Regions from separate parts of the Hafnia paralvei genome, predicted to be linked through region 1. Evidence: predicted binding sites of a transcription regulator. Region 1 holds the regulator's gene; each other region holds the start of a gene.
The links. Region 1 encodes CRP, which controls carbon source genes, mostly activating them, when cyclic AMP is high. Its sites were predicted from a motif close to ATGTGANNNNNNTCACAT; they were not measured.
Positions count from the first base shown of each region.

Region 1 (7,788 bases):
TTAGCAGTAAAAATTGTATGTTCATCAATAGTTTGGCGTTTATCTTGGCATGAAGAAGAATATACGCCATTTCTTGAAAGACACGGGAGAAATTTAATCCCTTAATCGACGGCTCATCCAAATCCCATGATGTGGTCGTTGCCGCCAGGCTATCGATGAAATGGTATGCATGGCGCGCAGGTGCGCAATGATTCGGCGTAGATGGACTTCAATCTGGGTTACGGGCATTCCACTGGTTTCCTGCTCATCAGACTGGAAGACGGCGGCGTTATTGCTCAAGGTTGGTCCATCGTGTTCTAAGCGTTGCTGACAGAGCTGCAAGGCGATTTCACAGCGCTGCAAATAATCTTGCGCTAGGTTTTCAGTCAACATGTAGTGATCTCGGGCGAGGATTGTCATTGCGTTAAGATGCTCCACGATAAACTGGCTGTGAGTGATCCACAGACGCATGTCGGTCAGATATCTGGAATCAAACCCCGGCTCCTGCATCGCCTGATTTAGCGAGGTGAATACGGCATTATGTGCCTGATTGACCTTCATGCGGGCATAGGCTAAATCGGTTGCTTTCGGTTCAGGAGAGAGCAGTAGGCGAAGCTCATCTTGATATGCCTCTAGTGCCTGATGAGCATTTTTGCGCAGTAGACCACTTTGCCATTGTGGCCATAGCCAGATGGTACTTGCGAAGGCGAGAATACAGCCGAGTACGGTATCAATCAGTCTTGGAACCAAGAAATGGAGCCCATTGAGCTGTAAAAGCTGTAGGGTATAAACGGCAGTTACGGTGAAACCAATCACCGCCAGCCCGTAGTTTTTACGTAGTACCAAATAGGCTGCAATGGTGATCACCAGCATACAGGCCAAGGTGGCATTTAGCGGTAGGTCTAACTGTAGTAATCCCGCAGCAATAATCAGTCCAGCAAAGGTTCCTAGCGCACGGTGCTGGATCCTCACCCGCGTTGCATTATAGCCATTTTGAATGACCAGCATGGTCGTGAGCAAAACCCAGTAGGGTTTTGGCAGATGGAATAACATCCCCAAACTGCTGCCCGCAGCGAGAGTAATGCCTAAACGCGCTGCATTACGTAGCGCTACGGATTTAAATGAGAGATAGGCGCGTAATGCAGGCCAAAAAGGAAGGCGTTGCTGTGTAGACATCAGATTGCGCTGATAGAGAGGACGCTGACGAACTAGCAATCGAGCTACACGGCTAAAATGGTAATAGCAAAACTTTCCAACGGGGTTATCTGGGTGCTGATTAGCCAGCTTTTCCAGCGCGGCTAGCTCGTTATCCATCGAAAAATGTTTGGGGTAGCGGTGATACAGAATATCGCCAGCCACCGTTCTGAGCCTCTCTGATATGACTTGAGCGTTGCGGCGCAAAATAGCTTCAGCCTGACTTTTGGCGACTAGGCTTTGCACTTCATCGGGCTGAGATAAGCTAACGGTAATATGTTCTTGAAGATCCAATGCAACTTGAAAATAGCGCAGTAGACGTTTGTACTCAGGATTATGCACCAGAGATAACATGTGCATTTGTTGGTAGAGCTGGGTAATTAAGTCCATCACTTTTTGCTGGCGCTGTAGCAGCGGCGGCAAGGCCGTTTCTGGATCGATATGCTGAGTTAGCAAGCTATATTTGGCGTCCATATAGTCGCCTAGCTGCGTGTAGAGCTGGCTGAGATTTTCTCGGATCGGCTGCCCTTTCCATAAGAGAAACCAGAACCAAGTAAAAGCGCCATACCAGATGGTGCCAACAATATACAGCAGTGGCCCGTGCCAGATGGGAACTGTTCCAGCCATACTTAGCGTAAATATCGAAGCGACGAGTGCTGCGGGAAGAAGCCTAGCGTGTAGGGGGCTGATCTCACCGTTAACACCGAGCAGTAACGCAAGCCCAAGCATGATAAGCGGCAGCGGAATTTGCCATAGCAGGCATTGTTGTAACAAGAAACTGGAAAACGCGAATAGGCTGCCGCCAACGATTAATCGTTTGATGAAGCGCTTATGAGGAGTATCGAGCCCTGCAATGTTGCAGCAGGCTGGTACCAAAGAAAACATTAGACCAAGCTGTAGATTGCCGGTCAGTAGGCCAAATAAAACAGGGAGGCACAGCACCAGCGTTTGACGCAGTGCATAGTTGACTTCCGGGTGGTAGATAAACCGCCGCCACATAATGAAAGAAACCCGTGCAGCGATGCTACACGGGCATCATTTATCAGCGAGTGCCGTAAACGACGATGGTTTTTCCGTGCGCGGAGATCAGATTTTGATCTTCCAGCATCTTCAGAATGCGACCAACGGTTTCACGGGAGCAGCCAACGATCTGGCCGATTTCCTGACGAGTAATCTTGATCTGCATACCATCTGGATGAGTCATGGCATCTGGCTGTTTTGCCAGATTCAGCAGCGTCTGTGCAATACGGCCAGTCACGTCTAAGAACGCAAGGTTGCCCACCTTTTCAGAGGTAACCTGTAAGCGGCTAGCCATCTGAGCAGAAAGGCGCATCAGAATATCTGGGTTAACCTGAATCAGTTGGCGGAATTTCTTGTAAGAAATTTCAGCAACTTCACAGGCTGTTTTTGCACGAACCCAAGCGCTACGTTCTTGTCCTTCCTCAAATAAGCCCAGTTCACCAATGAAGTCGCCCTGATTAAGATAGGAAAGGATCATTTCTTTACCTTCTTCATCTTTAATCAATACTGCAACGGATCCCTTAACGATGTAGTACAGGGTTTCCGCCTTCTCGCCTTGGTGGATCAGGGTACTTTTGGACGGATACTTGTGGATATGGCAATGAGACAAGAACCATTCAAGAGTCGGGTCTGTTTGCGGTTTGCCGAGAACCATTCGCTATTATCCTCTGTTGTTATCGCGGCCCTAATATCGGGATACTGATCCAGACAGTGTGCTTATTGTGGCACGGGGCTTTGCTTATTAACTTGTTATAGCACTGCATAATCGAGATATAGAGTAATAGGCTAAGGTAATTGTTTCCTAGAGTTATTGATCTATACCCGTTTCAATCCATAAAGATCCATTTCGGCATAGTTTGTAGCACAGCTTTGTTCAGGTGTCTCGTGTTGTCTCGCTTCAGCATCAGAAGTGAGGCCTCGGATTGCCTGTTTTTTACAGAAAGCGTAGTCTGATGACAGAATTTAACCAAAGGGGCGATAAACATGCAGGCACGAGTGAAATGGGTTGAAGGAATGACTTTTCTGGGCGAATCGGCTTCAGGACATCAGATTCTTATGGACGGAAACGCTGGTGATAAAGCGCCAAGCCCAATGGAAATGGTATTGATGTCAGCAGGGGGGTGCAGTGCCATTGACGTAGTTTCCATTTTACAGAAAGGACGATTGGACGTGCGCGATTGTGAAGTCAAATTGACGTCTGAACGTCGCGAGGAAGCTCCGCGCTTGTTTACCCATATCAATCTGCATTTTATTGTCACGGGCAAAGGCCTTACGGATAAAGCCGTTGAGCGCGCCGTTGCGCTTTCTGCGGAAAAATACTGCTCTGTTGCGTTGATGTTGGGTCAAGCCGTTAACATTACCCATAGTTTTGAAACTATCGTGGTGGAGTAATTTGATTCACTTCATCAGGCACCGGTGGTTTTGTGCCAAGGTGCCTGATATTGCGTAACACGTTGTTATTCGATTTTCTTCCCTTCGATAAGCCGTTGCACCAACGGCGTCATGATCAGTTCCATTGCTAACCCCATTTTCCCTCCCGGAACCACCAACGTATTAATATGCGAGATAAACGATCCTTGCAGCATCGCGAGTAGATAGGGGAAATCAATATTGTCTAACCCTTGAAAATGGATCACCACGAAACTTTCATCTGACGAAGGGATCGCTTTAGCGGCAAAAGGATTAGAGGTATCAACCGTTGGTACGCGCTGGAAGTTGATATGCGTGCGGGAAAACTGGGGGGTAATGTAGCCGATGTAATCTTCCATAGAGCGAACAACGGAATCCATCACGGCTTCGCGTGAATGGCCGCGCTCACCGGTATCGCGCACCAGTTTTTGAATCCACTCAAGGTTAACGATGGGCACTACGCCGACCAGTAAATCGACATGCTGAGCCACATTGTGTTGCTGCGTGACGACTCCGCCGTGTAATCCCTCATAGAATAAAACATCTGTCGGCTCTGGCAACGGTTCCCACGGCGTGAATGTGCCGGGAACCTGATTGTAGGGAACGGCTTCATCGTAGGTATGCAGATATTTACGCGAGCGCCCACGACCATGCTGACCATATTCGATAAAGCTTTGTTCGAGAAAAGAGAAGTCATTGGCCTCGGGGCCGAAATAGCTGATATGACGCCCTTGCTCGCGGGCTTTTCGGATTGCAGCGTCCATTTCTGGGCGGGTATACCGGTGGAAACTATCGCCTTCCAACTCAGCGGCTTTCAGATGGAACTGTTGAAAGATCTTGCGGAAGGCTACGCTGGTGGTGGTAGTGCCGGCTCCACTGGAGCCGGTCACGGCAATGATCGGGTGTTTCGCTGACATAATTAACACGGCTCCGGTGGTTGGGGGGCTACGGTTTATCGTAAATCGTAATAACTTACATCTATGGTTGTATCCTGAATTTGGATATCGCTCCACTCTTTTGGCACGGCTTTTAACTGACCGCCGAGAATGATGTCTTTAATCTTAGCGGCATCCAGTGTGTTGTTGTCCAAAGTATCTCTATCGTTAAAGCGGATATGAGCAGCAATGACCCAACCCTGTTTCTTATAAGTATAAACTTGGCAGAAAGGCTCTTTGGGATCGCTGAAATTGCACAGTACATGCTCTTTATTCCCATCATTATTCAGATCTAACGTTGTGACAACACAAGCGTTAGCGATTAAATAGCAATCGCCAATGTCATTTCCTCGGCCGAGATCGTTTGGCAAAGATTCCCACCACGTTGATTCTGGTGAAGGTGTTCCGACCGCCAGCTGAATGTTCTTGCGTGCTATTCCTGGTGTAAACGCCGCATAGGGTCTTTTATCATCATCGCCATAGGATCCCCAGCGAGTGGTTTGTAATAGCGTTTTCTCCAGCTTGAGTTTACGCCGTGGAGCGCTGACAAATTTGATATCAGACCGTAGCGCCTGTAGCGCATCGTTGCCTCTGCGGCCGCTGTCAAAACGTAGCATGATGAGATCTAAATCATCAGGAGATACCTTTCCTGTGGAATATCGATTCATTTGGTCGTTCACGCTAATGCGATAAGGATCGATGATCGGAGAGTTGCACAGAACCACAATCACTGCGATTAGCCACATTATTTTTTTGTTGATGCTGCCAAGCGAGTGCAGCCAGATGTTATTTTTGCGAACCACGGCGCTTGCATAGGCAAGGGTTAAGCAAAGAGAGAGGCCGACAACGACTGAAGCCCTGAGTCGATCGGGAGTCCAGCCATATTGTACGATGCGCTGGCCCAAATAATAGGTGGACAGTATCGCGTAGATCGGCAAAACAAGCAGGGAACCGTTGATGATATAGCGGATTAAATTTGGATACGGTTTTTTATCTATGCCATCGGAACTCAAATATATCGCATTGACCAGCAGGGCTAACAGTAGAGACATGGTGGTTAGCAATGTGGTTGCAGACGACCATTTATCGGTTAGCGCATCGATACCGGTAAACGGGAGGCTGAAGATAAAAATCAGAGCGAAAAACGATAGCAGAGGTAGTAGGCCTTTTACCATCAGAGATAAAAGGTTACGTACGGTAATGATTAATTTTGGATGGGTGCGGCTAATGAGAACGCCAATGGCAACAATCAGACCGTTAGCAAGGTACATGAATATTTCATGTCTGAAAAAGAGCTCATAAAAGAAATCAATGCCAATCAGTTTGAATAGACCCGCTCCCAGCGACAAGATCCCCCACATCAAACCCGAAATCAGCAAGGTTAGCACGGCGGTAATGGTGTTTTTCCATATATTACCGTGCAGTTCAGAGTAGTCGATGGAAGAGCTAGGATTATTTATTCGTGCCTGTAACCATGGAAGGGTAACAAACACCATAAGGAATAACGCGAGATAAAACGTTCCGAATAGACTGCCGTAATCTCTTACTCCTACATCATTCCATTTTATCCAAGCTGTCATTGCCACGAATATGGCGGTATAGGCCAGCAGGGCTTTCCACAATATTTTGTCTCGTAGAGTATTCACAGACAGCACGAAGATCAGGGGCAGAGAGCCCGATAAAACTTGTGTGTAAAGCAGCGCTGAACTATGGGGGATCATCCACTCGCGATCGCTGAAGTGGTTACATAAATAAAGCAAACATCCTTGAATGAGACAGACTAAAACAATGACGATGCGCGTTTTGAGCGGTAGGTCAGAGGGCGAGACTTGGGTCTTGCTATGATGTGCTGCGAGTAGAGACATCCATGATTCTCCTTATTGCGTAAAGTGAGGTTTTTTGACCACAAATTAAGCATAACGTTTGGATGCCTATACTTATTATTGGTTTTACTAAGGCTTATAGCGGAAGCCTACTCATACTCTTCTGGGGTATCACGGAACTGCCCTTTCGGCATGATATTGACCGTTTCATGCAGCTCTGACCACACCAAAACAGCTTCGCCATTCTTTAGCTGGCGGCGGACATCTTCAACTTTTTGCGTCAGCGATTTCTCGTGGACACCGTAATCAGTGCCTTCTCGCAGCACAAAAGATTCGATCAGGCTATCCAACGTATCCGTTGCTAAATTCTCCCAAGGAATAATCACTGTGCTTTCTCCAAATGTGGGGCTAACCAAGCAGGGATACGTTGCTCGAGCCACATCTGAGGCTTTTTAAAACTGCCGCTGATGAAGCCAACGTGTCCACCAAATTCGGTAAGCTGATATTCAATATTAGACGGTAAATCTTCAGGACGAGGGATCACTTCTGGTGTCATAAACGGATCGTCTTTGGCATGAATGATCAACAGCGGCACGGTTATTCTAGGGAGTAAAGGTAACGCACTACAGCGGCGATAATAGTCGGTTGCGTTATCAAAGCCGTGAATGCGAGAGGTGATGACGTCGTCAAAATCGCGAATGCGTTTCAGGTTTTTTAGCGCTTTTAGATCGAGTGGTAATGTATTTGGGTAACGCTCTAATTTGCGCTGAGCATTTTGCTTGAGTTGCCCAAGGAGATAGTTTTGGTAGACGCGTGAAAAGCCCTGTTCTAACCGATATGAGCAAGGCTCAAGCATCAGTGGGGCTGAAACAACCACGGCTGCATCCAGCGTGGCGTTGGCACCTTCCTGACCCAAATAGTAGGCCAGCATATTGCCGCCGAGCGAAACGCCGACGGCTGCGGTCGGCACTGCTCCGTGAGTTTCGCGTAGCCAGTTGAGAAAGAATCGTGCATCTTCTGTTTCACCGGAATGATAGATACGGTTCATTTTGTTGGGCTCACCGCTGCACCCGCGAAAATGCATCACCACACCCAGCCAGCCCGCTTCTTTCCAAGCATGCAGCAGGCCGTGCGCATAAGGACTATAGAAACTGCCTTCCAAACCGTGAAATAGGACCACGCGCGGCTTATGTTGAGCCTGCTCCGGTGGTTCGCTCCAGGCCAGATCGATAAAATCTCCGTCGGGCAAGGCTAAGCGTTGCCAATGAGGCTGTAATAACACCTTGCGGCGAAATAATCTGGGCAAAATAGTTTGCAGGTGCGGATTGCTGATCCCGCGCATGGGTGAGAATTGATTATTCATAAGGTGATTAATTTTCATGTCATCTTTCTTGTGCGATCAATATCACACTGATAGCTTCAAGGTC
Region 1 covers NZ_CP083737.1:4,347,284-4,355,071, reverse strand. Annotated here, with positions in the region: gene K9N75_RS20215 (hypothetical protein) at 1-70, opposite strand, end outside; gene K9N75_RS20210 (YccS/YhfK family putative transporter) at 94-2,172, opposite strand; gene crp (cAMP-activated global transcriptional regulator CRP) at 2,216-2,848, opposite strand; gene K9N75_RS20200 (OsmC family protein) at 3,178-3,585, shown strand; gene K9N75_RS20195 (phosphoribulokinase) at 3,651-4,520, opposite strand; gene K9N75_RS20190 (DUF4153 domain-containing protein) at 4,556-6,403, opposite strand; gene K9N75_RS20185 (YheU family protein) at 6,511-6,747, opposite strand; gene K9N75_RS20180 (hydrolase) at 6,744-7,724, opposite strand.

Region 2 (7,788 bases), 730 kb from region 1:
ACCAGCGGCCATCCCATCGCCCACAATGCACCAATATCTAGGCGTGCAGCCAGAATGATAAACAGCGCGGAAATTAAGATAGCCGATAACTCTTCCTTGAACGCCAAAATATCGCTGATATCAACATCTCGCATGTTAGCCAGCCATATTCCCATGACGGTAACCGCAAGCAGGCCGGATTCTTCTGCAACGGCGTTAGAGAATCCAAATGCGCTGAGCATCACGGCCAGTACGGCGAGATTTTGCAGATAGCGTGGGATCCACACTTTCCGTAAGGCAATGCCAAGTACATAGCCAAATAGCGCACCGATTAACAGGCCAAGTACGACGGTTTTGCCAAAGGTCACGAATAGATGCGTCCAAGCCTCCGAATTTTGGCGTAACACAATGAATTCAAAGACGAGTACCGTAAAAATTGCACCGACGGGATCGATCACAATCCCTTCCCATCGAAGTACACGGTTTATACTTGCTTTAGGACGAACTACTCGCATCAATGGTGCGATAACCGTTGGCCCAGTCACGACGGTGACGGCACCGACCAGTGCCGAAAGTTCGGCGGAAAAACCCAACAGCCACCAGCAAGAAACTGAAATGATGGCAAAGGTCACGAGCATACCGATACTAACGAGATTACGAACGACGCCACCTAGCCCACGAATTTCTTCAAAACGCAGGGTGAGTGAGCCTTCAAACAGAATAATGGCAACCGAGAGTGAAACCAGAGGGAACAACAGTTCGCCAAACAGGGCGTCGGGGGCAATGACATGTGTCACTGGGCCTAACGTAATACCGATCAGTAGCAGAGGTAAAATAGCCGGAATGCGCAATCGCCAAGCGAGCCACTGGGCCGCAAGTGAACTGATGCCAATAATGACCAGCATTAATGGTGTTGATAGCTCCATGATATGAACCTTAGAAACGATTAACAAAAACAGATGGTTATCATGACAGTTTAGCAACATTATGGCGCAATGTGAGGATTTGGCTGAATGGAGTCAGTATCAGGTGTGAAAAGGGATTAACAGTTTTCAACTATCGCAACAAAAGTGATCGCAACCGGAGGGGAAAAGGATACAATTTGATAAATCGTTGGGAAAAGATGACTCAGTACCTGCCCGTCGTCATTCCGGTTTTCATGGAACCGCCGAGTTCGGTAGCTTGCTTGTCTCGATTTTCACAAGAACACATGTCTGAAGAACAAACTCTCTTTTATTCTCAAGCATAAAGGCGTCGCTATGAAAAATATCAATCCTAGTCAAACCGCTGCCTGGCATGCTCTGCAGCAGCATTTCGAGCAAATGAAATCTGTGCAGATGCGCGATCTGTTCGCTCAAGATGCCGACCGCTTCTCTAAGTTCTCTGCTACCTTTGATGACCAAATGCTGGTCGATTTTTCTAAAAACCGCATTACCACAGAGACCCTCGAAAAGCTGCAGGCTTTAGCGAAAGAAACGGATTTGCAGGGGGCGATAGCCTCCATGTTTGCGGGCGAAAAGATTAACCGTACTGAAGATCGCGCCGTGCTGCACATCGCTCTGCGTAACCGCAGCAATACGCCAATTATCGTCGATGGCAAAGATGTGATGCCTGAAGTGAATGCGGTGTTGGCGAAGATGAAGCAGTTCTGCGAGCGTGTGATCGGTGGAGAGTGGAAAGGGTACACCGGCAAAACGATTACTGACGTAGTGAACATTGGTATCGGTGGCTCTGACTTAGGCCCATACATGGTGACCGAAGCGCTGAAACCCTACAAAAACCATCTGAACATGCATTTTGTTTCCAACGTCGATGGTACTCATATTGCCGAAACGCTAAAAACGTTAAATCCAGAAACCACGCTGTTCCTCGTGGCTTCAAAAACCTTTACCACACAAGAAACCATGACTAACGCTCACAGCGCACGTGACTGGTTCCTGAAGTCTGCTGGTGATGAAGCCCACGTAGCTAAACATTTCGCGGCGCTGTCTACCAATGGCAAAGCGGTTAGCGAGTTTGGTATTGATACTGCCAACATGTTTGAATTCTGGGATTGGGTCGGCGGTCGTTATTCCCTATGGTCCGCTATCGGGCTGTCTATTGCGCTGAGCATTGGTTTCGATAACTTTGAACAGCTGCTGAGCGGCGCACATGCGATGGATCAGCATTTTGCTAATACACCGATTGAACAAAACCTGCCGGTGCAGTTGGCGCTGATCGGTATTTGGTACAACAATTTCTTCGGTGCTGAAACTGAAGCCATTCTGCCATATGACCAGTATATGCATCGTTTCCCAGCCTATTTCCAGCAGGGGAATATGGAGTCCAACGGTAAATACGTTGACCGTAACGGCAATCCAGTCACCTATCAAACAGGTCCAATTATCTGGGGCGAACCGGGGACTAATGGTCAGCATGCCTTCTACCAGCTAATCCATCAGGGGACTAAACTGGTTCCTTGCGACTTCATCGCTCCAGCGATTAGCCACAATGCGTTGGGAGACCACCACAGCAAGCTGTTATCTAACTTCTTTGCTCAGACCGAAGCTTTGGCTTTCGGTAAATCGCGTGAAGAAGTGGAAGAGGAGTTTGCTAAAGCAGGTAAAACGGCGGCTGAAGTGGCGCACATCGTGCCGTTTAAAGTGTTTGAAGGTAACCGCCCGACCAACTCCATTCTGCTGCGTGAAATCACACCATATAGTTTGGGTCTGTTGATTGCGCTATACGAACACAAAATCTTCACCCAAGGTGCAATCCTGAATATCTTCACGTTCGACCAGTGGGGCGTTGAGCTGGGCAAACAACTGGCTAACCGTATCCTGCCTGAATTGAACGGTAGTGAAGACGTGAAAAGCCACGATAGCTCAACCAATGCGCTGATTAACCGTTTCAAAAAGTGGCGCGCATAAGCGAGTTAATGGGGTAAATTCAAGTATAAAAAATGCCATCCCTTGGGGTGGCATTTTTGTTTGATTTGGTTCTTCTCTCAAACCGGAAGTACGATACTATATAGAAATCCACAGATTTATTGTGGACTTAACCCTGAATACATACCCTGCGTTTTAGCCAATCCTTTCCTTCCACAAACCGAGTGACCATCATGGCGCACACGGTATTACCAGTGGAGTTCAGCAGCGTGGCTGGAACGTCGATGATTGTGCTGATAATCATGATGGTACCGACCAGTTCTGGTGAGAAGCCAAAGACTGAGCAAATCATCAGCTCGCCCGTCATACCCCCGCTGGGGATTGCGCCCATGACCGCACCGACTAAGAATGCCACGCTGATAATGGCTGCGATGTTCATGGGATCGCTCATATCCTTATGGAACAGCGTAAACAGAAACACAATTTTGATGATGCCACCAATGACCGAGCCATCTTTATGGGTGTTAGCGCCCAAAGGGATCACGGTTTCAGCGATATCATCGGGTACTCCCATTTTCTTCGTTGCGACCAGATTGGCTGGAATACAGGCTGCGCTTGATGACGTTGCCACGGCGGTAATCGCTGGAGTCAAAACGTTTGACCAGAAAACTTTGACGCCAAGTTTTCCGCCGGCCACGAAGGCATACAGCGTATTTGCGCCGAAGAAGTAGATAACCGTTAGCATCAGATACAACAGAAACGCGTTCAGGTAGCCATTGATAATTTGTGGACCTAAGTGACCTACGGTGGCGGCAAAGTAACAGCCTAAACCGACAGGTGCGGCGTACATGATAATCTTGACCATGCGCAGAATAACGGTCGTACCTGCGGTAAGAAAATCAGCCACTGGCTGGCCTTTTTCACCTGACATTGAGGTCGCCAAACCAAGCAGCACCGAGAAAACAATCAACGGCAGAAGGCTGGATTTAGTAAACAACTGCAGGAAGTCAGGCACTGTGAACGTATTCACGATGATTTCTCCCAAACTTTTACCGTGCGAATCTGGCGCAGGTGGCAAATGGGCAATCAGCGTGCTGACGTCTACGTTTTGGAATGGATTATAAATTTGGGTGCCAATGAAGGCGATAACGGCGGCAATGAGCGCGGTGCTAAGAAATACGGCAAAGACCGTCCCCATGATTTTCCCGAGCCGAGCCATTTGCTTCATTTCTGCAATTGACGATGAAATGCTGAGGAACACGAGCGGCACGATGACGACAAACATCAGATTAAGAAATAGATCGCCGATTGGCTGCACGATCGCCGCTTTTTCTCCGAAAATGATGCCGGATAAGCCACCAAGAATGATCCCTAGCAGTAAGCAAATAGTAAAACCGTAATGACGCAGTATTTTCATATTATTTTGTTTCTCAATCGTTGGAACGCCCTGGTATAAGCTACGGCAATGATTCGTTTCTTGGCGAATATTAGCCGGGAGCCATAGTAAAACGATTAACAAAAAAATGTCGCAAAATGTGGAACTGGTTGGATTTCTCTTAGAGGATTTAGGTATTTATTTTTCACAGGGGATAGACGACAAAATAGTCATTTTGTTAACTTGATCACATAAACGACTTCAACGGCAAAAGGAACATTAATGCCAGGTAGCAAACAATCGAGCACTATCGCCAAGATTTTACAGTGGATCCTGAACGCGGGGCTGTTGATGCTGGCCGTGATTCTGGTGGTATTTCTTGGAAAGGAGACATTTACGCTGGGTACGGTGCTGTTTAACGCCAGCGAAACCGCGTCTTCCTATCTACTGATCGAAGGGATAGTGATTTATTTTCTCTACTTCGAGTTTATTGCGCTGATCGTGAAGTATTTCCAATCGGGATACCATTTCCCGCTGCGCTATTTTATCTACATCGGCATTACCGCGATTATTCGTCTGATTATCGTCGACCACAAAAGTCCGGCAGATACATTGATCTATTCTGCCGCCATTTTGGTGCTGGTGGTTGCGTTATACCTTGCGAATACAGAAAAACTCAAGCGCGAGTAGAGCTAAAAAGAAAAGGCGGCCAATGGGTAATGCTGATCGTTTAAGAGATCGAGATACACGGGGCTAGCACACCGCGGGGCGCTCCGGCAGCTAAAGCTGCTACGACCCCATCGGTGTACTTCCCCTAAAATCACGCTTAAGTGACCAGCATTAGGCCAATGGCCGCCAAAGAGGTCATAGCATATGGCTATAACCTCGAGCTAATGATAAAAACGGCAATAACAAAGACACAGGTTTTTCCACGCATTACCCTTTCACACCACCGGACGTCAGTCCGCCTACCAGCCAACGCTGCGCAAGCAGGAATACGGCCGTAATCGGAATGGCCGACAGCACTGCCGCTGCGGCAAAGTCGCCCCACAGGTAGTTTTGCGGATTGAGATACTGCTGCATACCGACCGCCAACGTATAGCTATTCACATCGCGCAACAACAGGGAGGCAACCGGCACTTCGGTAATCGCGGCAATAAATGACAGAATGAATACCACAGCCAAAATTGGTACCGAAAGCGGCAACAGAACCAAGCGAAACGCCTGCCACGGCGTAGCGCCATCCAGTGCAGCGGCTTCTTCTAGCGAGTTATCGATAGTTTCAAAATAGCCCTTAATGGTCCAAACATGCAGAGCAATCCCCCCCATATAGGCAAAAATGACGCCGCCGTGGGTATTTAATCCGAGGAACGGAACATATTGGCCAATACGGTCGAATAAGGCATATAGCGCGACTAAAGAAAGAACCGCAGGGAACATCTGAAAAATCAGCATGCCCTTGAGCAGTGAACTCTTACCTTTAAATTTCATACGGGCAAAAGCGTAAGCACAGGTAGTGGAAAGCGTAACAATACCCACTGCGGTAATAACGGCGATTTTGATTGAGTTCCATAGCCAAAGCAGAACGGGGAAAGGTGGTGGCGTGACGCTGCCGTCTGCGTTGGTGACGGTCATACCTAACGCTAATTGCCAGTGTTCCCACGAAATCTTCTCTGGGATTAGGCTACCAGTGGCAAAGTTGCCGGAGCGCAACGAAATTGCAATCACCATCAGCAGTGGGAACATGATCATGCAGATAAATGCCAGCATCATCAGATGAGTAAACAGCAGTCGTAAACGCTGGGATTTTGGTTGAACCATTGCCATATCGTGGTCCCTCTCCTTAATCGAAATTCATTTTGCTGGCTTTCAGATTGAGAATCGCCAACGCGCCAACCAACAGGAAAATCAGAGTGGCAATCGCGGCCGCCAGACCAAAGTCTTGTCCGCCACCGCCTTCAAACGCAATGCGGTAGGTGTAGCTGACCAACAGGTCGGTGTAGCCCGCAGGCGTTGAAGTACCCAGCATGTCAGGCCCGCCGTTGGTTAACAGCTGAATCAGAACGAAGTTGTTAAAGTTGAAAGCAAAACTGGCGATCATCAGCGGTGTTAACGGCTTAATCAGCAGCGGTAATGTGATGCGGAAGAAGTTTTGCATCGGCCCCGCGCCATCCATTGCCGAAGCCTCATATAAATCGTCAGGAATCGCCTTCAGCAAGCCCATGCATAGAATCATCATATAGGGGTATCCGAGCCAGGTGTTGACGATCAAAATCATACTTTTGGCCGTCAACGGATCGCTGAACCAAGCGGGTTTGATGCCAAACAGATGACTCAGCAGCATGTTGATCTCACCAAAGCTTTGGTTGAACAACCCCTTAAAGATCAATATTGAAATAAATGAGGGAACGGCGTAGGGCAGAATCAGCATCACGCGATAAATAGCTTTACCTTTCAACGCTTCCCACTGAACGACACAAGCCAATACCATGCCGACGGCGACGGTGAAAACGACGGTGAGCACCGAGAAGATGATGGTCCAAATAAATATGCTGACGAAGGGCTGACGGATACCTTCATCCTGCACCACTCGCATGAAGTTTTTCCAGCCTATCGAGACGGTAAAACCGGGGCTGAGCTGCTCATTCTCCCATTGTCCTTGGGCATTCACCGCCTGATAGAAACCAATGTCGGTGTTAGGGCGATAGAGCGTGCCAGTCTGATTGTTTTTTAGTGTTTCGCCATCTTTTTCAAGTGAGTAGAGTGGGCTTGTGCCAGCGAACTGACGCAGAGAACTCATGCGTAATTCACCGTTTTGCGGGAGGACTGCCACAATATTATTCAGCGCCTGACGGTTCTGAGTAATAACGCGTAGAGTGGCTCGTTCTCCGGCAGGCTCTGTGCTTTCTGGCTTCATGGTCAGCCGCTGTTCTTGGGCGCTGAAGCTAAAAGGTTCTGAGATATAAAATTGGCCGTTTTCGCTATCGGCGAGCTGTAAGCGCCACTGATTCCCTTCTGGATAGAGACCAAAACCGTAGGTTTTCCCCGTGGTAAATTGTCTCTGCATCAGTACAGATTGCGCACGTTCGAATGTCAGTTGGTTGGTGCTGCTGTAGTTGGTAAAAGCAATAGCGATGGTGCAGATCAGAGGAAACAGAACGAATAGCCCCATTCCTGCCAGACCGGGATAGACGTAGCGCCACGCATAGGCTTTACGGTTGGCAAAAATGTATAAACCTGACCCCAGTAAAACCAGCGTCAGCATGGCGAAAAGGTATTCACCTTGTGCATACATCACGATGGTGAGGTAGCCTGTAAATAGACACATTGCGGCGATAACTATCCATTTCAATATGTCACTCTGCCACCATTTATCCGGCTTCGCGATTGGATATTCTGTATGGGATAACGACATAAAACACTCCCTCATTTCTCTTACGCCGAAGGCGGTTACGGACAACTATTTTTCATCTGAAACATACAAGAACGGTTTCCCCCTAGCGCCTTGTGGCGTTAGGGGGCATCTCATGTCAACTACTTGGTCATGCGTTGTTCTGCACCAGTTAA
Region 2 covers NZ_CP083737.1:352,062-359,849, forward strand. Annotated here, with positions in the region: gene K9N75_RS01590 (cation:proton antiporter) at 1-905, opposite strand, end outside; gene pgi (glucose-6-phosphate isomerase) at 1,239-2,888, shown strand; gene K9N75_RS01600 (dicarboxylate/amino acid:cation symporter) at 3,016-4,263, opposite strand; gene psiE (phosphate-starvation-inducible protein PsiE) at 4,504-4,911, shown strand; gene malG (maltose ABC transporter permease MalG) at 5,158-6,048, opposite strand; gene malF (maltose ABC transporter permease MalF) at 6,065-7,636, opposite strand; gene malE (maltose/maltodextrin ABC transporter substrate-binding protein MalE) at 7,756-7,788, opposite strand, start outside.
Region 2: a site for CRP is predicted at 4,457-4,474, ahead of psiE (phosphate-starvation-inducible protein PsiE). Genes of this name have one in related genera too.

Region 3 (7,788 bases), 150 kb from region 1:
CCGGTAGGCAAATTGGGTATGACAATTTGCTATGACCTGCGTTTCCCTGGCTTATTCCAAGCGCTGCGTGATAAAGGCGCAGAAATTATTTCCGTTCCGGCTGCGTTCACCCGCGTGACCGGAGAATCTCACTGGGAGATTTTGCTGCGCGCACGCGCTATCGAAACCCAGTGCTATATTTTGGCTCCGGCTCAGGTTGGCCGTCATGGCGCAACTCGCCGTACATGGGGGCATACCATGGCGGTTGATGGCTGGGGCAATGTGATTGAACAAAATGCCGATTTGGTTATGCCGATTAAGGTGAAGGTGAATACTCACTCACTTGAGAATATCCGCACCCAGATGCCGGTCGCCCAACACAACCGATTCCAGCCGAAGCTGGTTAATCCTTTGGATAAACAAGAGTAAAAACGCTATGAGTCTGACGTTCGTCAGTGAGCAGTTATTGGCTGCTAACAAACTGAGTCATCAAGATCTGTTTTCAGTATTGGGCACACTGGCTGAGCGTCAGCTTGATTACGCTGACCTCTATTTTCAGTCCAGTTACCACGAATCTTGGGTGATTGAAGACCGTATCATTAAAGACGGTTCTTACAACATCGATCAAGGCGTTGGTGTGCGCGCTATCAGCGGCGAGAAAACCGGTTTTGCCTATGCGGATCAGATTACCCTTAACGCGCTCAATCAAAGCGCTCAGGCCGCTCGTAGCATTGTGCGTGAACAAGGCAATGGCAAAGTCCATACCTTGGGCAACATCCCTCATAGTTTACTGTATCCAGCCATTGACCCGTTGCAAAGCCTGCCACGTGAAGAGAAAATTGCGCTGTTACATCGTGTGGACAACGTTGCTCGTGCTGAAGATCCGCGAGTGCAGGAAGTTTCAGCCAGCATTACTGGTGTATATGAGCTGATTTTGGTGGCTGCGACCGATGGCACGCTGGCGGCGGATGTTCGTCCGCTTGTACGCCTTTCGGTAAGCGTACTGGTAGAAGAAAATGGTCGCCGTGAGCGCGGTTCTAGCGGCGGCGGCGGTCGTTCCGGTTATGAATATTTCCTCGAAATGGTCGATGGCGACGTTCGCGCGGATGCGTTTGCTAAAGAAGCGGTGCGCATGGCGTTAGTGAATTTATCGGCGGTTGCAGCTCCTGCGGGCTCGATGCCGGTAGTTCTGGGGGCAGGTTGGCCGGGCGTTCTGTTGCACGAGGCGGTAGGCCATGGTTTAGAAGGTGACTTCAACCGTCGTGGTACGTCAGTATTCAGTGGTCAGATGGGGCAGTTAGTTGCTTCTGAGCTGTGTACCGTGGTTGATGACGGCACTATCAGTGGTCGTCGTGGTTCCCTAGCTATCGATGATGAAGGCGTGCCGGGTCAGTACAATGTATTGATTGAAAAAGGTATTCTGAAAGGCTTTATGCAGGACAAAATGAATGCCCGTTTGATGGGGCTTGCTCCAACTGGAAATGGTCGTCGTGAATCTTATGCGCATCTGCCAATGCCACGTATGACCAACACATACATGCTGGCAGGAAAATCTACCCCACAGGATATTATTTCCAGCGTCGAGTATGGCCTGTACGCGCCAAACTTCGCGGGCGGTCAGGTGGATATCACTTCTGGTAAATTTGTGTTTTCTACCTCAGAGGCTTATCTGATCGAGAATGGTAAAATCACTAAACCGGTAAAAGGCGCTACGCTGATTGGTTCTGGTATTGAAGCAATGCAGCAAATCTCTATGGTCGGCAACGATCTGGCGCTGGATAAAGGCGTCGGCGTGTGCGGTAAAGAGGGGCAAAGCGTACCGGTCGGTGTTGGACAACCAACTCTGAAGCTAGATTCAATGACGGTGGGCGGGACGGCGTAACTCCCGTTTCTGAGATGCCATCTTCGCTCCATTTTGGTATCGGTCATCTATCCCCGCCTCAAACCCCGCCGGAGCATCTCCCTGTACCGGCGGCTCTTCCTACCAAGACTTAAACAATTATAAAAACAAAAACAGAGTGTGGCCTAATGCTGGTCACTTAAGCGTGATTTTAGGGGAAGTACACCGATGGGGTCGTAGCAGCTTTAGCTGCCGGAGCGCCCCGCGGTGTGCTAACCCCGTGTATCTCGATCTCTTAAACGATCAGCATTAGAGTGTGGCCTTTCTCTTTTGCTGTTGACCTTTTCTGGCACGTTATCGTTCAGCCGAAGGGAGGAATGAAGGCTAGGATTCGCCGACAGGGATGTCGGCGAAAGAACGGAGGAGCCAGGACAAATTTGCCCGGAGCAAATTTGAACAACGCTTGCGTTGGCCCCACAGGGGGGAGGCGCAGGGATGCGCCGAATACTCGCGATTGCCGTTCGTTCCGTTAAGGCCGGAATGACGAGATTCGGGCACCTGCGAAGCAGGCTGAAAGACGGTGCCAAGCCCGGATGCAAGGAGGCGGCGATTGAGCCGCCTTGCTCGGACGCCTGCACAGTGTTTATGCAGATTCCAATGCCATTAGGCGTACGAAACTTTACATATCAATTTCATACACTTAAATCTGAGGTTTTTTATCTCAGTTTCACAAAACATCCATAAAACAAATCTATGCCCCCTGCCTATAATCCTGATAAATCTCCCCAACCTTCGCGAAATACTCCGTCAAATAGTTGATGCATACCTGCACTTTTAGCGGCAGCTTATCTTTTTGCGTATAGAGAGCATAAACCGGCCTTGGGTCGGATTGGTAGCGGCTGAATAGGATCTCCACTTCTCCGCGTTTAATTTCATCAATAATCCACATCAATGGCACGTAAGCGATGCCTACGCCAGCGCACAGCCAGCGGATTAGTGTTTGTGAGTCATTGGTTACGAAGCGCCCTTGTGGTGACAGGCGCAGCGTTTGGCCTTCGGGCGCGATTAGCTCAAATTCGCTGTCTGGACGTACGCTGTAGGTTAGCCAACTGAAGCTGGCGATATCGCTGGGCTTTTCTGGGGTGCCTTGCTGTTGCAGATAGCTTTTTGCCGCACAGACCACCATTGGCATTGAACCTAGCCGTTTGGAAAATAGACTTGAGTCCTGCAGTGCACCTACGCGTACGACTAAATCAAGGCCGTCAGCAATGAGATCTGGAGCCGGAACACCGGTCACCAAGTCAATAGAAAGGCCGGGATATTCACGCAACATTCGCGCCGTCATAGGGGCGATGACGTTTTGCGCCATCGTGGAAGAACTGCCGATTCGCAGCGTACCCGTCGGCGTATTATTGAAGGCGTAGATTTGTTCATGAACTTCCTGTGCTTCAAGCAACATTTTCCGGCAGCCCTGATAATAAATTTTCCCTGCTTCGGTTAAACCAATGCTTCGGGTACTGCGGTTTAGCAGCTTAATATTGAGCTCGTTTTCAAGCTTGGAGATGGTCTGACTGATAGAAGAAACGCTCATCTCAAGCTGCCGCCCTGCGCTGGTAAAAGAACCACATTCCACCACTTTGGCAAAAACAGCCATACGCTTAAGTCGTTCCATTATTCAATCTACCTTAATAGGAGAGCGATGCTATAGCTGCATAAAACGCCATGCATCCAGAGTTTGTGGGGTTGATGATAGCTTAAATATTCTACCGATTGTTTATTTTAAATAAAAAGTGATTTAGCTCACATATTCTATACATGGTGATTATTATTGCGCTAAGATATTGTCATTGACGATGCGGAACAATCCTCTGCGTACCAAACAACGAAATGTCCTTCTGCAATCAGATCCTGTAGCTCACATCCTCTGACAGACATCCTTTTTTGCGTTAACCGCCATCAGCCAGCTTCCTAGGATGAGGGCGATTAGTGGATCGTGTCAGGCCGTAAATGATTGAGTTTGGGAGATACGGACGACCAAGTGTTTCGCGTTGAGCTAGGCTAAATATTATTTGAGTGGAGAGAACTATGGGGCTGCTACCGGTAATGGTCGTTTTTGGCCTTTCCTTTCCACCGGTATTTTTTGAATTGCTGGTGGCTTTGCTGCTGTTTTTACTATTTCGGCGCGTGTTACAGCCGACAGGGATCTACGATTTTGTCTGGCATCCGGCACTGTTTAACACCGCGCTGTACTGCTGTTTGTTTTATTTGATTACCTGCTTATTTGTCTGAGGTCACTGTGAATCAAATTATGATAAGAATGACCCGCATCGCTATTACCGTGGTCATCGTGATACTAGCGGCTATTGCCGTTTTCAAAGCATGGGCCTTTTATACTGAATCACCATGGACGCGCGATGCGAAATTTACTGCTGATGTCGTCGCGATTGCGCCCGACGTGAGTGGTTTACTTTCTGACGTTCCTATCCACGACAACCAGTTGGTCAAAAAAGATCAAATCTTGTTTGTCATTGACCGTCCTCGTTATCAAGAGGCGTTGAATCAGGCTGAAGCCGATGTGCGTTACTACCAGACGTTAGTGGCGGAAAAAGCCAAAGAGGCTGGGCGTCGTGTACGCTTAGGCGTTCAGGCGATGTCGCAGGAAGAGATTGATCAGTCGAGTAACGTGCTGGCGACGGTTCGCCAGCAGCTGGCAAAAGCGCAATCAACGCGTGATCTGGCGAAGCTTGATTTGGAACGCACCGTGGTACGTGCTCCTGCTGATGGCTGGGTAACTAACCTCAACGTTCATCAGGGCGAATTTATCAACCGTGGCGCTACCGCGGTGGCATTGGTCAAAAAAGGTACGTTCTACATTCTTGCTTATATGGAAGAGACCAAACTCGATGGCATTAAGCGTGGCGATCGCGTGGAGATCACTCCGTTGGGCAGTAATCGTATCCTATATGGCACGGTAGATAGCATATCGGCAGGCGTGAACAACAAAAGTTCTACTGCGGATAGCAAAGGGCTAGCAACCGTCGATTCCAACCTTGAGTGGGTACGTTTGGCACAGCGTGTGCCGGTAAAAATTCTGCTTGATGGTAACGAGCAGGAGTCTCCTTATCCTGCAGGGACAACCGCGACCGTGGTGGTTAGCAATCAGCAAGATGTGGAACGAAAATCGTCATCGCCGATTGTTCAACTGCTACATCGTCTGCGCGAATTCGGCTAAGTCGCTTTCCTATCTCATTTCACTGATGTTTATGCGATTTGCACACTAATAACGTGCAAATCGCGATCATTTTAGCGCAAAAGAGGCAATGATGAATAATGGTGGCATGTTTTTGCGCTTACGTTTTGCCTGTAAGTTAGCATTTGCTATCGTGCTGGCGCTGTTTTTGGGATTCCACCTGAACCTAGAGACTCCGCGCTGGTCGGTATTAACCGCGGCTATCGTCGCTGCGGGGCCCGCGTTTGCAGCGGGCGGAGAACCCTTCTCAGGTGCCATTCGTCACCGTGGTTGGCTACGTATTATTGGCACGTTTATCGGTTCGATTGGCGGCCTGCTGATTATGATGCTGTTTATCCGTGCACCGTTGGTGATGATGCTACTCTGCTGCGCATGGGCAGGAGTGTGTACTTGGATTTCTTCGCTGGTACGAATCGAAAACTCATATGCGTTTGGGTTAGCAGGTTACACTGCGCTGATTATTGTGGTGACTACGGCAACGGAGCCGCTGTTGAGTCCGCTGTATGCGGTAGAACGCTGTAGCGAAATCGTACTGGGTATCGTCTGTGCTGTGCTGGCCGATATTATTTTCTCTCCACGTTCGATCAAAAGTGATATTGACCGTGTCGTGAGTTCGTTGATCGTCGATCAATTTCGGCTACTGCAAATGTGTGTTCGGCCAGATGAACGTGAAGTGATTGATAAATCATGGAACGATCTGGTTAAGGGAACCAATGCGCTGAACGGAATGCGCGGCAATTTGATGCTGGAGTCAACTCGTTGGGTGCGGGTTAACCGTCGCTTAAAGGCGCTAAATACGGTTTCTCTCACGCTGATCACCCAAGCCTGTGAAACGTTTTTCATTAGTACCAATGCGCCAGAGCGTATTCCTAGTGAAATGCAGGTGTTGATCCTTGAACCAGTTGAAACTATTGGTGATGTTCACAAGCGTATGAAGCAACTGCGCCAGTTGCTATCCATGCAGCCGACCGGTAGCGTGCCGCTAACCATCAGTAGTTGGATTGGTGCCGCAACGCGTTATCTGCTGCTCGCTAAAGGTGTTCACACCAATAGCAGCATCAGCTCGGTGGAAGAAAATATCCTCGAAGGTGAATACGTGGTGAAACCCGCTTCCGCAGAGCGTCACCACGCGATGATAAACGGCTTACGTACGTGGGCTGCAACCTCAATTGGTGCGCTATTCTGGTTGTGGACCGGTTGGACTTCCGGTAGTGGCTGTATGGTGATGATCGCAGTCGTTACTGCACTGGCAATGCGCACGCCGAATCCTCGTATGGCCTCCATCGATTTCCTATTAGGCACAATGATGGCGCTGCCGATTGGCGCGTTGTTCTACATGCTTATTCTGCCAGCCACACAGCAGAGTATGCTGTTATTGTGCATTAGCCTTGGATTAATGGCGTTCGTTATTGGTCTGGAAGTACAGAAACGCCGCTTGGGTTCACTGGGGACGTTGGCATCGACCATTAATATTATGGTACTCAGTAACCCGATGACATTCCCTGTCAGCAGCTTTTTAGACAATGCGATAGGGCAGGTTATCGGTTGTTTCGTGGCGATGGTCGTGCTGTTCTTGATTCGTGATCGCTCAAAAGCGAGAACAGGGCGTGCTCTACTGAATGGTTTTGTCTATAGCGCGGTGTCTGCACTCACGACCAATCAGGCTCGCCGTAATGAAAACCATCTGCCAGCGCTTTATCAGCAGCTATTCCAACTGTTGAATATGTTCCCGAACGATATTGCTAAATATCGTTTAGCGCTGACGCTGATTATTGCTCACCAGCGTTTACGTAACGCGCCGATTCCCGTAAATCAGGAGCTCTCTGATTTCCATAAACAGATCCGCGCCACTGCAAATAAAGTGATTTCCGCAGGCAGCGATACTAAACGTAGAGGGTATTTTTTCCGTCTACTTGAGGAACTGAATGAATACCAGCAACGTCTGGTGCACTATCAGGCTCCCTATACCGTTACTATTCCTGTGAAACGGTTGGCGGATATGCTGGATAAGTACCAACATGCGCTGATTGATTGAGTCCTAGACTGGTTTTTGTTATCCGGCAGAGAAAAGGTAAACGTTTGCGCAGGATCATTAAAACAGCAATTTATCGCTTGCACACGCGCTCCGGCTGAGTATAATGCCCGACAATTTGCCGGGAGACTGCATGAAAAACGTTGTGGCTATGAGTGCTGTTTGGGTCGCTAGTCGACTAAACGCCCTGCCTGAACAAGGCGGCTGCCACCGTTTTTTCCTTCCGTTGCTAAAACGATCGTTAATCGCCCCTCAATGAGGGGCTTTTTTTTGCCCAGCGATCGCGTTGATGACATTTTAAACATCCAGTAACCCCAGCCAGCGGGCGTGAAAAACAGGAGAACAAGAAATGGCTAATCCGTTGTATAACAAAGATATCATTTCCATAAACGATCTAAATCGTGATGAGTTGGAGTTGGTATTACGCACTGCTGCAAGCCTGAAGGCACACCCGCAGCCAGAATTGTTGAAGCACAAAGTGATTGCCAGCCTGTTCTTCGAGGCTTCCACGCGAACTCGTCTCTCTTTCGAAACCTCCATGCACCGCCTTGGTGCCTCCGTAGTTGGCTTCTCCGACAGCAGCAACACGTCTCTGGGTAAGAAAGGTGAAACGCTGGCAGACACTATTTCCGTTATCAGTACCTATGTTGACGCGATAGTGATGCGTCATCCGCAAGAGGGGGCTGC
Region 3 covers NZ_CP083737.1:4,194,672-4,202,459, reverse strand. Annotated here, with positions in the region: gene nit1 (deaminated glutathione amidase) at 1-408, shown strand, start outside; gene tldD (metalloprotease TldD) at 416-1,861, shown strand; gene aaeR (HTH-type transcriptional activator AaeR) at 2,571-3,491, opposite strand; gene aaeX (p-hydroxybenzoic acid efflux pump operon protein AaeX) at 3,905-4,108, shown strand; gene aaeA (p-hydroxybenzoic acid efflux pump subunit AaeA) at 4,128-5,051, shown strand; gene aaeB (p-hydroxybenzoic acid efflux pump subunit AaeB) at 5,143-7,104, shown strand; gene pyrB (aspartate carbamoyltransferase) at 7,451-7,788, shown strand, end outside.
Region 3: a site for CRP is predicted at 3,608-3,625, ahead of aaeR (HTH-type transcriptional activator AaeR). Genes of this name have one in related genera too.

Region 4 (7,788 bases), 1.6 Mb from region 1:
AGCAGCATTATTGCTTATCGATCTACAAAATGATTTTTGCCCTCGCGGGGCGTTGGCGGTTTCTGAAGGTGATAGGGTCATGCCTATTGCGTTAAAAGCGATCGATATCGCGCAACATCATGGTATACCGATTATCGCAACACAGGATTGGCACCCAGCTCATCACGGCAGTTTTGCCAGTCAGTCTGGTGGAAATATTGGTGAGGTGGGCGAGCTCGCGGGTCTAGCACAGGTTTGGTGGCCCGATCACTGTGTTCAAGGTTCTGTGGGGGCGCAATTCCATCCTTCGCTGGATAGCAATGCCTTCGATCATGTTGTGCAAAAAGGCACCGACAAATCAATCGATAGCTACAGCGCATTCTTTGATAACGGGCAAAAAGCCTCAACCGAGCTACATCAGTGGCTTCAGCATCATCAGATCGACAAGCTATATGTTATGGGATTAGCGACCGACTACTGCGTGAAGTTTTCAGTGTTGGATGCACTACGACTAGGTTATCAGGTTGTGGTCATTATCGACGGTTGTCGTGGCGTTAATATCCATCCTGATGACAGCTCAGCGGCACTGCAAGAAATGCGGGAACATGGCGCGGTATTGTCTCGGCTAGACGAAATTGCGTTCTGTGTGTAACAGATACACCGCTTCGGGTAAAAAATCATAAGGGCGGGCACGCAACGCACTCGCCCTCTTCTCTTACGACGCTACGCCTCTGGTTTCAAACGAATAATCGCGTCGCGCTCAAACCCTTTTTTAAAATCTTGTTTACTTTTCATCTCGATCTGACCTTGAGTATTGATACTCATATGCTGAGCATCAGTGTTATGTCGCGACTGCCATAACATCACCATCTGCAAGCTGTTTTCTTTCTGCTCGGGCGTTAGGCTCACGCCATCCGGCCATTTTCCCAGTTCGACCGCCGTCATTAATCGCTGATAAATCTCCGGCGTCATCGCGGCCAGCAAATCGTCAAGTTCCATTTTAAACCTCACTAAGATGCACTTTGCTGAATCGTTTCTTCTGCGCTATAATAAGCACATAGAAAAGAGTTTCGTTAACCCTGAGTCTTTTCGCCAGAGTCTTCATCGGTGAAGCTGAGTGAAGCAGAATTCACACAGTAACGTTCACCGGTTGGCTGAGGCCCATCAGGGAAGACATGCCCCAGATGCGCATCACAATGAGCACAGCGAATTTCGGTACGCTGCATGCCATATGAGTTATCTTCAAGATAACGGATAGCATCTGCGCTGACAGGCTGGTAAAAGCTAGGCCAGCCGCAGCCGGAATCATATTTGCTGTTTGAGTAAAACAGTGGACTGTTACAGCACAGGCAGTGATAAATGCCGTCCTGTTTATTGTGTAGCAGTTTGCCGCTGAATGGCGGCTCAGTGCCCCGCTGTTGTGTAACGTAGCGTTGCATCTCAGTTAAATCGTTTGGGTGTTGAGTAGAGAAATCGTCTTTAGCCATTTGTGCGTTCTCAAAGAGGTGTTTTAATTTATTGCCGCTCACTTTTTTTGGCGATTAATTATAACAAACAGTTAACAATGGTTCAGCCGATTTTGGTCTAAACTGTTTAGCGAAGCGGCGGCAGCCTCATTTTTGTGACAGGCATCACAAATGAGAGTCGAGATGGATTGAGACTCAAAGGACTGCCCCCATGTATAATCCGAAAAGAGTGTTAATTGGGAGCGTGTAATTACTGTTCGTGTCAGGTTTGTGCTTTGATTTACAGCAAGAATTGACACGATTCCGCTTGACGCTTTATAAGGTTTTTGTAATTTTACAACCAACCTTTTATACCCTAAATAATTCGGGTTGCAGGAAGGCGGCAACTGAGTGAATCTTTAGGCGCTTACGTCAGTAAGTGACTTCGGTAATCACAAGCAGCCAACACACATGCAACGTGAATTAGGACGGGAATATTCACTAACCAATAGCTGGTGGAATATATGACTATCAAAGTAGGTATCAACGGTTTTGGCCGTATCGGCCGTATTGTTTTCCGTGCTGCTCAAGAACGTTCTGACATCGAAATCGTTGCAATCAACGACCTGTTAGACGCTGAGTATATGGCTTACATGCTGAAGTACGACTCTACTCACGGTCGTTTCAACGGCACTGTTGAAGTTAAAGATGGCCACTTGGTCGTTAACGGCAAAACTATCCGTGTTACCGCAGAACGTGATCCGGCTAACCTGAAGTGGAACGAAGTCAACGTTGACGTTGTTGCTGAAGCTACCGGCCTGTTCCTGACTGACGAAACTGCACGTAAGCACATCGCTGCGGGTGCTAAGAAAGTCGTTCTGACTGGTCCTTCTAAAGACAACACCCCTATGTTCGTTATGGGTGTAAACGATAAAACTTACGCTGGCCAAGATATCGTTTCTAACGCATCTTGCACCACTAACTGCCTGGCTCCACTGGCTAAAGTTCTGAACGACAAGTTCGGTATCGTTGAAGCGCTGATGACCACTGTTCACGCTACCACCGCTACTCAGAAAACTGTTGATGGCCCGTCTCACAAAGACTGGCGCGGCGGCCGCGGCGCATCCCAGAACATCATCCCTTCTTCTACCGGTGCTGCTAAAGCAGTAGGTAAAGTTATCCCTGAGCTGAACGGTAAACTGACTGGTATGGCGTTCCGCGTTCCTACCCCTAACGTTTCCGTTGTTGACCTGACTGCACGTCTGGAAAAACCAGCGTCTTACAAAGACATCTGTGCAGCAATGAAAGCCGCTTCAGAAAACGAACTGAAAGGCATTCTGGGTTACACCGAAGATGACGTAGTTTCTACTGACTTCAACGGCGAAGTTTGCACTTCAGTATTCGATGCTAAAGCGGGTATCGCGCTGAACGACAACTTTGTGAAACTGGTTTCTTGGTACGATAACGAAACTGGCTACTCAAACAAAGTTCTGGATCTGATCGCTCACATCTCTAAATAATTTAGTGATAAGCTGATGAGAGGGCGACATTCGTGTCGCCCTTTTTTTTGGTTTTTGCACCTAGCATATGAAGGCCAATCTAATGTCACAGCAAAATCTGTCTGAAAAGATCTTCTCCCTGCCCGTTCAAGAACAAATCACTCCCTATATTTCCCAACGCCAGATCGACGAACTGCCCGTTGTCGTGGTTAATCATCCGAAAGTACGTGCTGCGGTTACCTTGCAAGGCGCACATTTACTGACGTGGCAACCGTCCGGCGAGAAACCTGTTTTATGGCTGAGCAGTGAATCTGCATTCAAAAATGGTGTAGCCATTCGCGGCGGTATTCCAATCTGTTGGCCGTGGTTTGGCCCTGCAGGACAACCTGCGCACGGTTTCGCTCGTAATCTGCCGTGGACATTAACTGCACATGACGAAGATGAGAATGGCGTAATCTTAACCTTCACACTTGAGCAAAGCCCTGAAAGTAAAAAATATTGGCCGCATGATTTTTGCCTGATTGCCCGCTACAAGCTAGGCGCAGAATGTGAGATGGAGTTGGAGTCTCACGGCGAGTATGATTATGCCGCAGCGCTGCACACCTACTTCAATATCGGTGATATTACGCGTGTTGACGTGAGTGGCTTAGGCACTCCGTATATCGATAAAGTCAACTCAGGTACGAGAGAACAGCAAGGCAACCTCACTTTTGCTACTCGTACTGACCGCATTTATACTGCACCAGAACCTTTTAGCGTCATTACCGATAAAGCGCTGCAGCGCGTGATTGAAGTACACCACCACAACAATACCGATGTTGTCGCGTGGAATCCATGGTCTGAACTCTCCGTAAGCATGGCCGACATGCCAAACGACGGTTACAAAACCATGGTGTGTGTCGAAACTGCGCATGTCACTAGCCCGCTCAAAGCTTCCGTCGATAACCCGACTCGCCTCTCTGTCACGCTGCGTACTCACGCGCTTCGTTAATCCGACGTGACTCGCTGACAAAAAAGGGACGCTCAATGCGTCCCTTGTTATTTACGAGTCGTTTCGTATCCAATCGCCTGATTAGAAGGTGTATGTCACCCCCGTCCACAGCAGACCGCTGTAGCTCTTATCAATCATTGGGCTGTCTTTAACTTCATCGCTCAGACGGATATAGCGGCCAGTAAAGAATGCGTTCCAGCTGCTGTTAATCTGATAACGAGCGGTTAATTCAACGTATGGGTTCCAGCTATCGTCAGCCGTATAACGCTTGTAGCCGCTACGGTTAGACTCGCTGCCGCTAACGCCGAAGTAGTAATCGTTCTGGTTAGCGCTATTCCATGTTACACCCGCGCCCGGCGTGAACGACCATGCACCTGCGGTGATCGGGAATAGATACGCAGCATCAGCAATTAAGCCGTTGCTGTTATCCAGAATGTCACCAGCAAATGAGGTACGGATAGAGCCCCAGTCTTCTTTATGCGTATAAGAAACACCAGCCATCACGGTTGAGTGACGGTTGCTCAGCTGTTTCATGTGACGATCGTCGCTGTCGCTTGCTTTGAAATGCAGCGGGTTATAGAAAGCCATTACGCTCAGCTGATTCTGCTCATCCTTCCACAGGTAGTAACCTGCGGTCAGACTGCGGAAATAAAAATCATCGCCTTCATAGTTAATAATTGGAACAGGATATACGCGATCGTTATTGCCGCGATAAGGATCTGGACTCACTAAAGCTGATGCGCCCAATGACCAGGTTCCAGCCTGTGCAGCACTTGTCGCTGCCAGTACTAATAGCCCTAGCGTAGTTAATTTTAATGTTTTCACGTTTTTTCTTGTCCCTAACTAAATAGTCTATAAACAACGCGCTGATTGTAGACCAAAAACTTGTTTTAAGTCGATTTTTTACAAAATTGTTTGAACATTCGGAATCATTAACCCTATCAAACAGGCTATACCGAAAAACGGCTCATTATCGCCGCCATTTTGTATATTTCTTATAACGTCAATAGCATAAATAAATATTTGTCGTAGCGGATTCGGCGAAAATATTGGCAGTCTTGTATTTTTTTCATCTTAAATGCTGGATTTATCGCTTTTTACTCAAGTTTATCCAGCATTTATATCTGAATACTTTTCAAAGCGCCGAAAACACTTATGCAAAACTTGTCTGTCCGTAACTTGACCAACTGAGGAAAGCCGATCATAACAATATGGTAACAGTTTCAAAATTTTAACCCCCAAAATGAAGACTGTTACTTTTTTGTTCCCAACCATTTTATCAGGACGGGCATCGCTATGAACATATTTGACCACTATCGCCAGCGTTACGAAGCTGCCAAGGACGAAGAGTTCACTCTGCAGGATTTCCTTACCATCTGCCGCCAGGATCGCAGCGCCTATGCTAACGCCGCTGAGCGTCTGCTAATGGCTATCGGCGAGCCTGCCATGATAGACACCGCGCTTGAGTCCCGCATGTCGCGTTTGTTCTCAAACCGGGTCATAGCCCGCTACCCTGCTTTTGAAGAATTCTATGGCATGGAAGAAGCCATTGAACAAATCGTGGCGTATCTAAAGCATGCCGCACAAGGTCTGGAAGAGAAAAAACAAATCTTGTATCTACTGGGGCCGGTCGGCGGTGGTAAATCATCTCTGGCTGAACGTCTCAAAGCGTTGATGCAGCGAGTTCCAATTTATGTTCTGAGCGCCAACGGCGAACGGAGTCCGGTTAACGATCATCCGCTGTGCCTGTTCAATCCTCAAGAGGACGCCAATATTCTGAATAAAGAGTATGGCATTCCTCCACGCTATCTCGGCACCATCATGTCGCCGTGGGCAGCAAAACGCCTGCATGACTTTGGTGGCGATATTACCAAATTTAAAGTGGTTAAAGTCTGGCCGTCTATTTTGGAACAGATTGCCATTGCGAAAACCGAACCCGGCGATGAGAACAACCAAGATATCTCTGCGCTGGTGGGTAAAGTTGATATTCGTAAACTCGAAAATCATGCCCAGAACGATCCTGATGCCTATGGTTATTCCGGTGCGCTATGCCGTGCAAACCAAGGGATGATGGAATTCGTGGAAATGTTCAAAGCGCCAATCAAAGTGCTGCATCCGTTGCTGACCGCTACTCAGGAAGGCAACTACAACGGCACCGAGGGCATTTCCGCCCTGCCGTTTAACGGCATTATTTTGGCGCACTCTAACGAATCAGAATGGGTGACGTTCCGTAACAACAAAAACAACGAGGCGTTCCTTGACCGTGTTTACATCGTCAAAGTGCCTTACTGCCTGCGCGTCTCCGAAGAGATGAAAATCTACGACAAACTGCTTAACAACAGTGAGTTGGATCATGCGCCGTGCGCCCCCGGTACGCTGGAAACGCTGGCTCGTTTCTCAATCTTGTCTCGTTTGAAAGAACCCGAGAACTCCAGCATCTATTCAAAAATGCGGGTGTATGACGGCGAAAGCCTGAAAGATACCGACCCCAAAGCCAAGTCATATCAGGAGTACCGTGACTATGCGGGCGTGGACGAAGGGATGAACGGTCTTTCGACGCGTTTCGCCTTTAAGATCCTGTCACGCGTATTCAACTTCGATCATGCCGAAGTGGCCGCCAACCCGGTTCATCTGTTCTATGTTCTTGAACAGCAGGTTGAGCGTGAACAGTTCCCACAGGATGTGGCAGAGAAATACCTTGAGCACCTTAAGGGTTATCTGATCCCGAAATACGTCGAGTTCATCGGCAAAGAGATCCAGACCGCGTATTTGGAATCTTATTCCGAATACGGTCAAAATATCTTTGACCGCTATGTCACCTACGCCGATTTCTGGATTCAAGATCAAGAGTATCGCGACCCCGAAACCGGCCAACTGTTTGACCGTGAGTCACTGAACGCTGAGCTGGAGAAAATTGAAAAACCCGCGGGTATTAGCAATCCGAAAGATTTCCGCAATGAAATCGTTAACTTCGTGCTGCGTGCCCGTGCTAGCCATAATGGGCATAACCCAAACTGGACGAGTTACGAAAAACTGCGCACCGTTATCGAGAAGAAAATGTTCTCCAATACCGAGGAGCTGTTACCCGTTATCTCGTTCAATGCCAAAACTTCTACCGATGAGCAGAAGAAACACGACGATTTTGTCGACCGTATGATGGAGAAAGGCTATACCCGCAAGCAGGTTCGTCTGCTGTGCGAGTGGTATCTGCGAGTTAGAAAATCATCATAATACGCGTAACCAAGACCGTGTCGGCCATTGGCCGACACGGCTCACCCGAGTTGGCAGACGGGAAATTACGGCGTATTTCAGACGGTAACGTCGTTTGGGGGAAATATGGCCTATTTCATTGATCGGCGATTGAACGGTAAGAATAAAAGCATGGTCAACCGCCAGCGCTTTTTACGCCGCTATAAGTCGCAAATAAAGCATTCCATTGCTGATGCCATAAATAAACGCTCAGTGACCGACGTTGAGAGCGGAGAATCCGTTTCCATTCCCAATGAGGACATCAGCGAACCGATGTTTCATCAAGGACGTGGTGGCGAGCGTCATCGCGTCCATCCAGGCAATGACCATTTTGTACAAAACGATCGCATTGAACGCCCACAAGGCGGAGGCGGCGGTGGCGGAAGTGGCCAAGGTGAAGCAAGTAAAGACGGCGAAGGTGAAGACGAATTCGTTTTTCAGATTTCCAAAGACGAATATCTGGATCTTCTGTTCGAAGATTTAGCGCTGCCTAATTTACGGAAGAATCAATACAAACAGCTGACTGAGTATAAAACCCATCGTTCAGGTTTTACCTCAAATGGCGTACCTGCCAATATCAGCGTGGTACGTTCATTACAAAACTCCTTAGCACGTCGCACGGCAA
Region 4 covers NZ_CP083737.1:2,741,682-2,749,469, forward strand. Annotated here, with positions in the region: gene pncA (bifunctional nicotinamidase/pyrazinamidase) at 1-631, shown strand, start outside; gene K9N75_RS12995 (YeaC family protein) at 703-978, opposite strand; gene msrB (peptide-methionine (R)-S-oxide reductase MsrB) at 1,053-1,466, opposite strand; gene gapA (glyceraldehyde-3-phosphate dehydrogenase) at 1,949-2,944, shown strand; gene K9N75_RS13010 (D-hexose-6-phosphate mutarotase) at 3,042-3,914, shown strand; gene K9N75_RS13015 (MipA/OmpV family protein) at 3,996-4,739, opposite strand; gene K9N75_RS13020 (PrkA family serine protein kinase) at 5,211-7,145, shown strand; gene K9N75_RS13025 (YeaH/YhbH family protein) at 7,251-7,788, shown strand, end outside.
Region 4: a site for CRP is predicted at 1,599-1,616, ahead of msrB (peptide-methionine (R)-S-oxide reductase MsrB). Genes of this name have one in related genera too.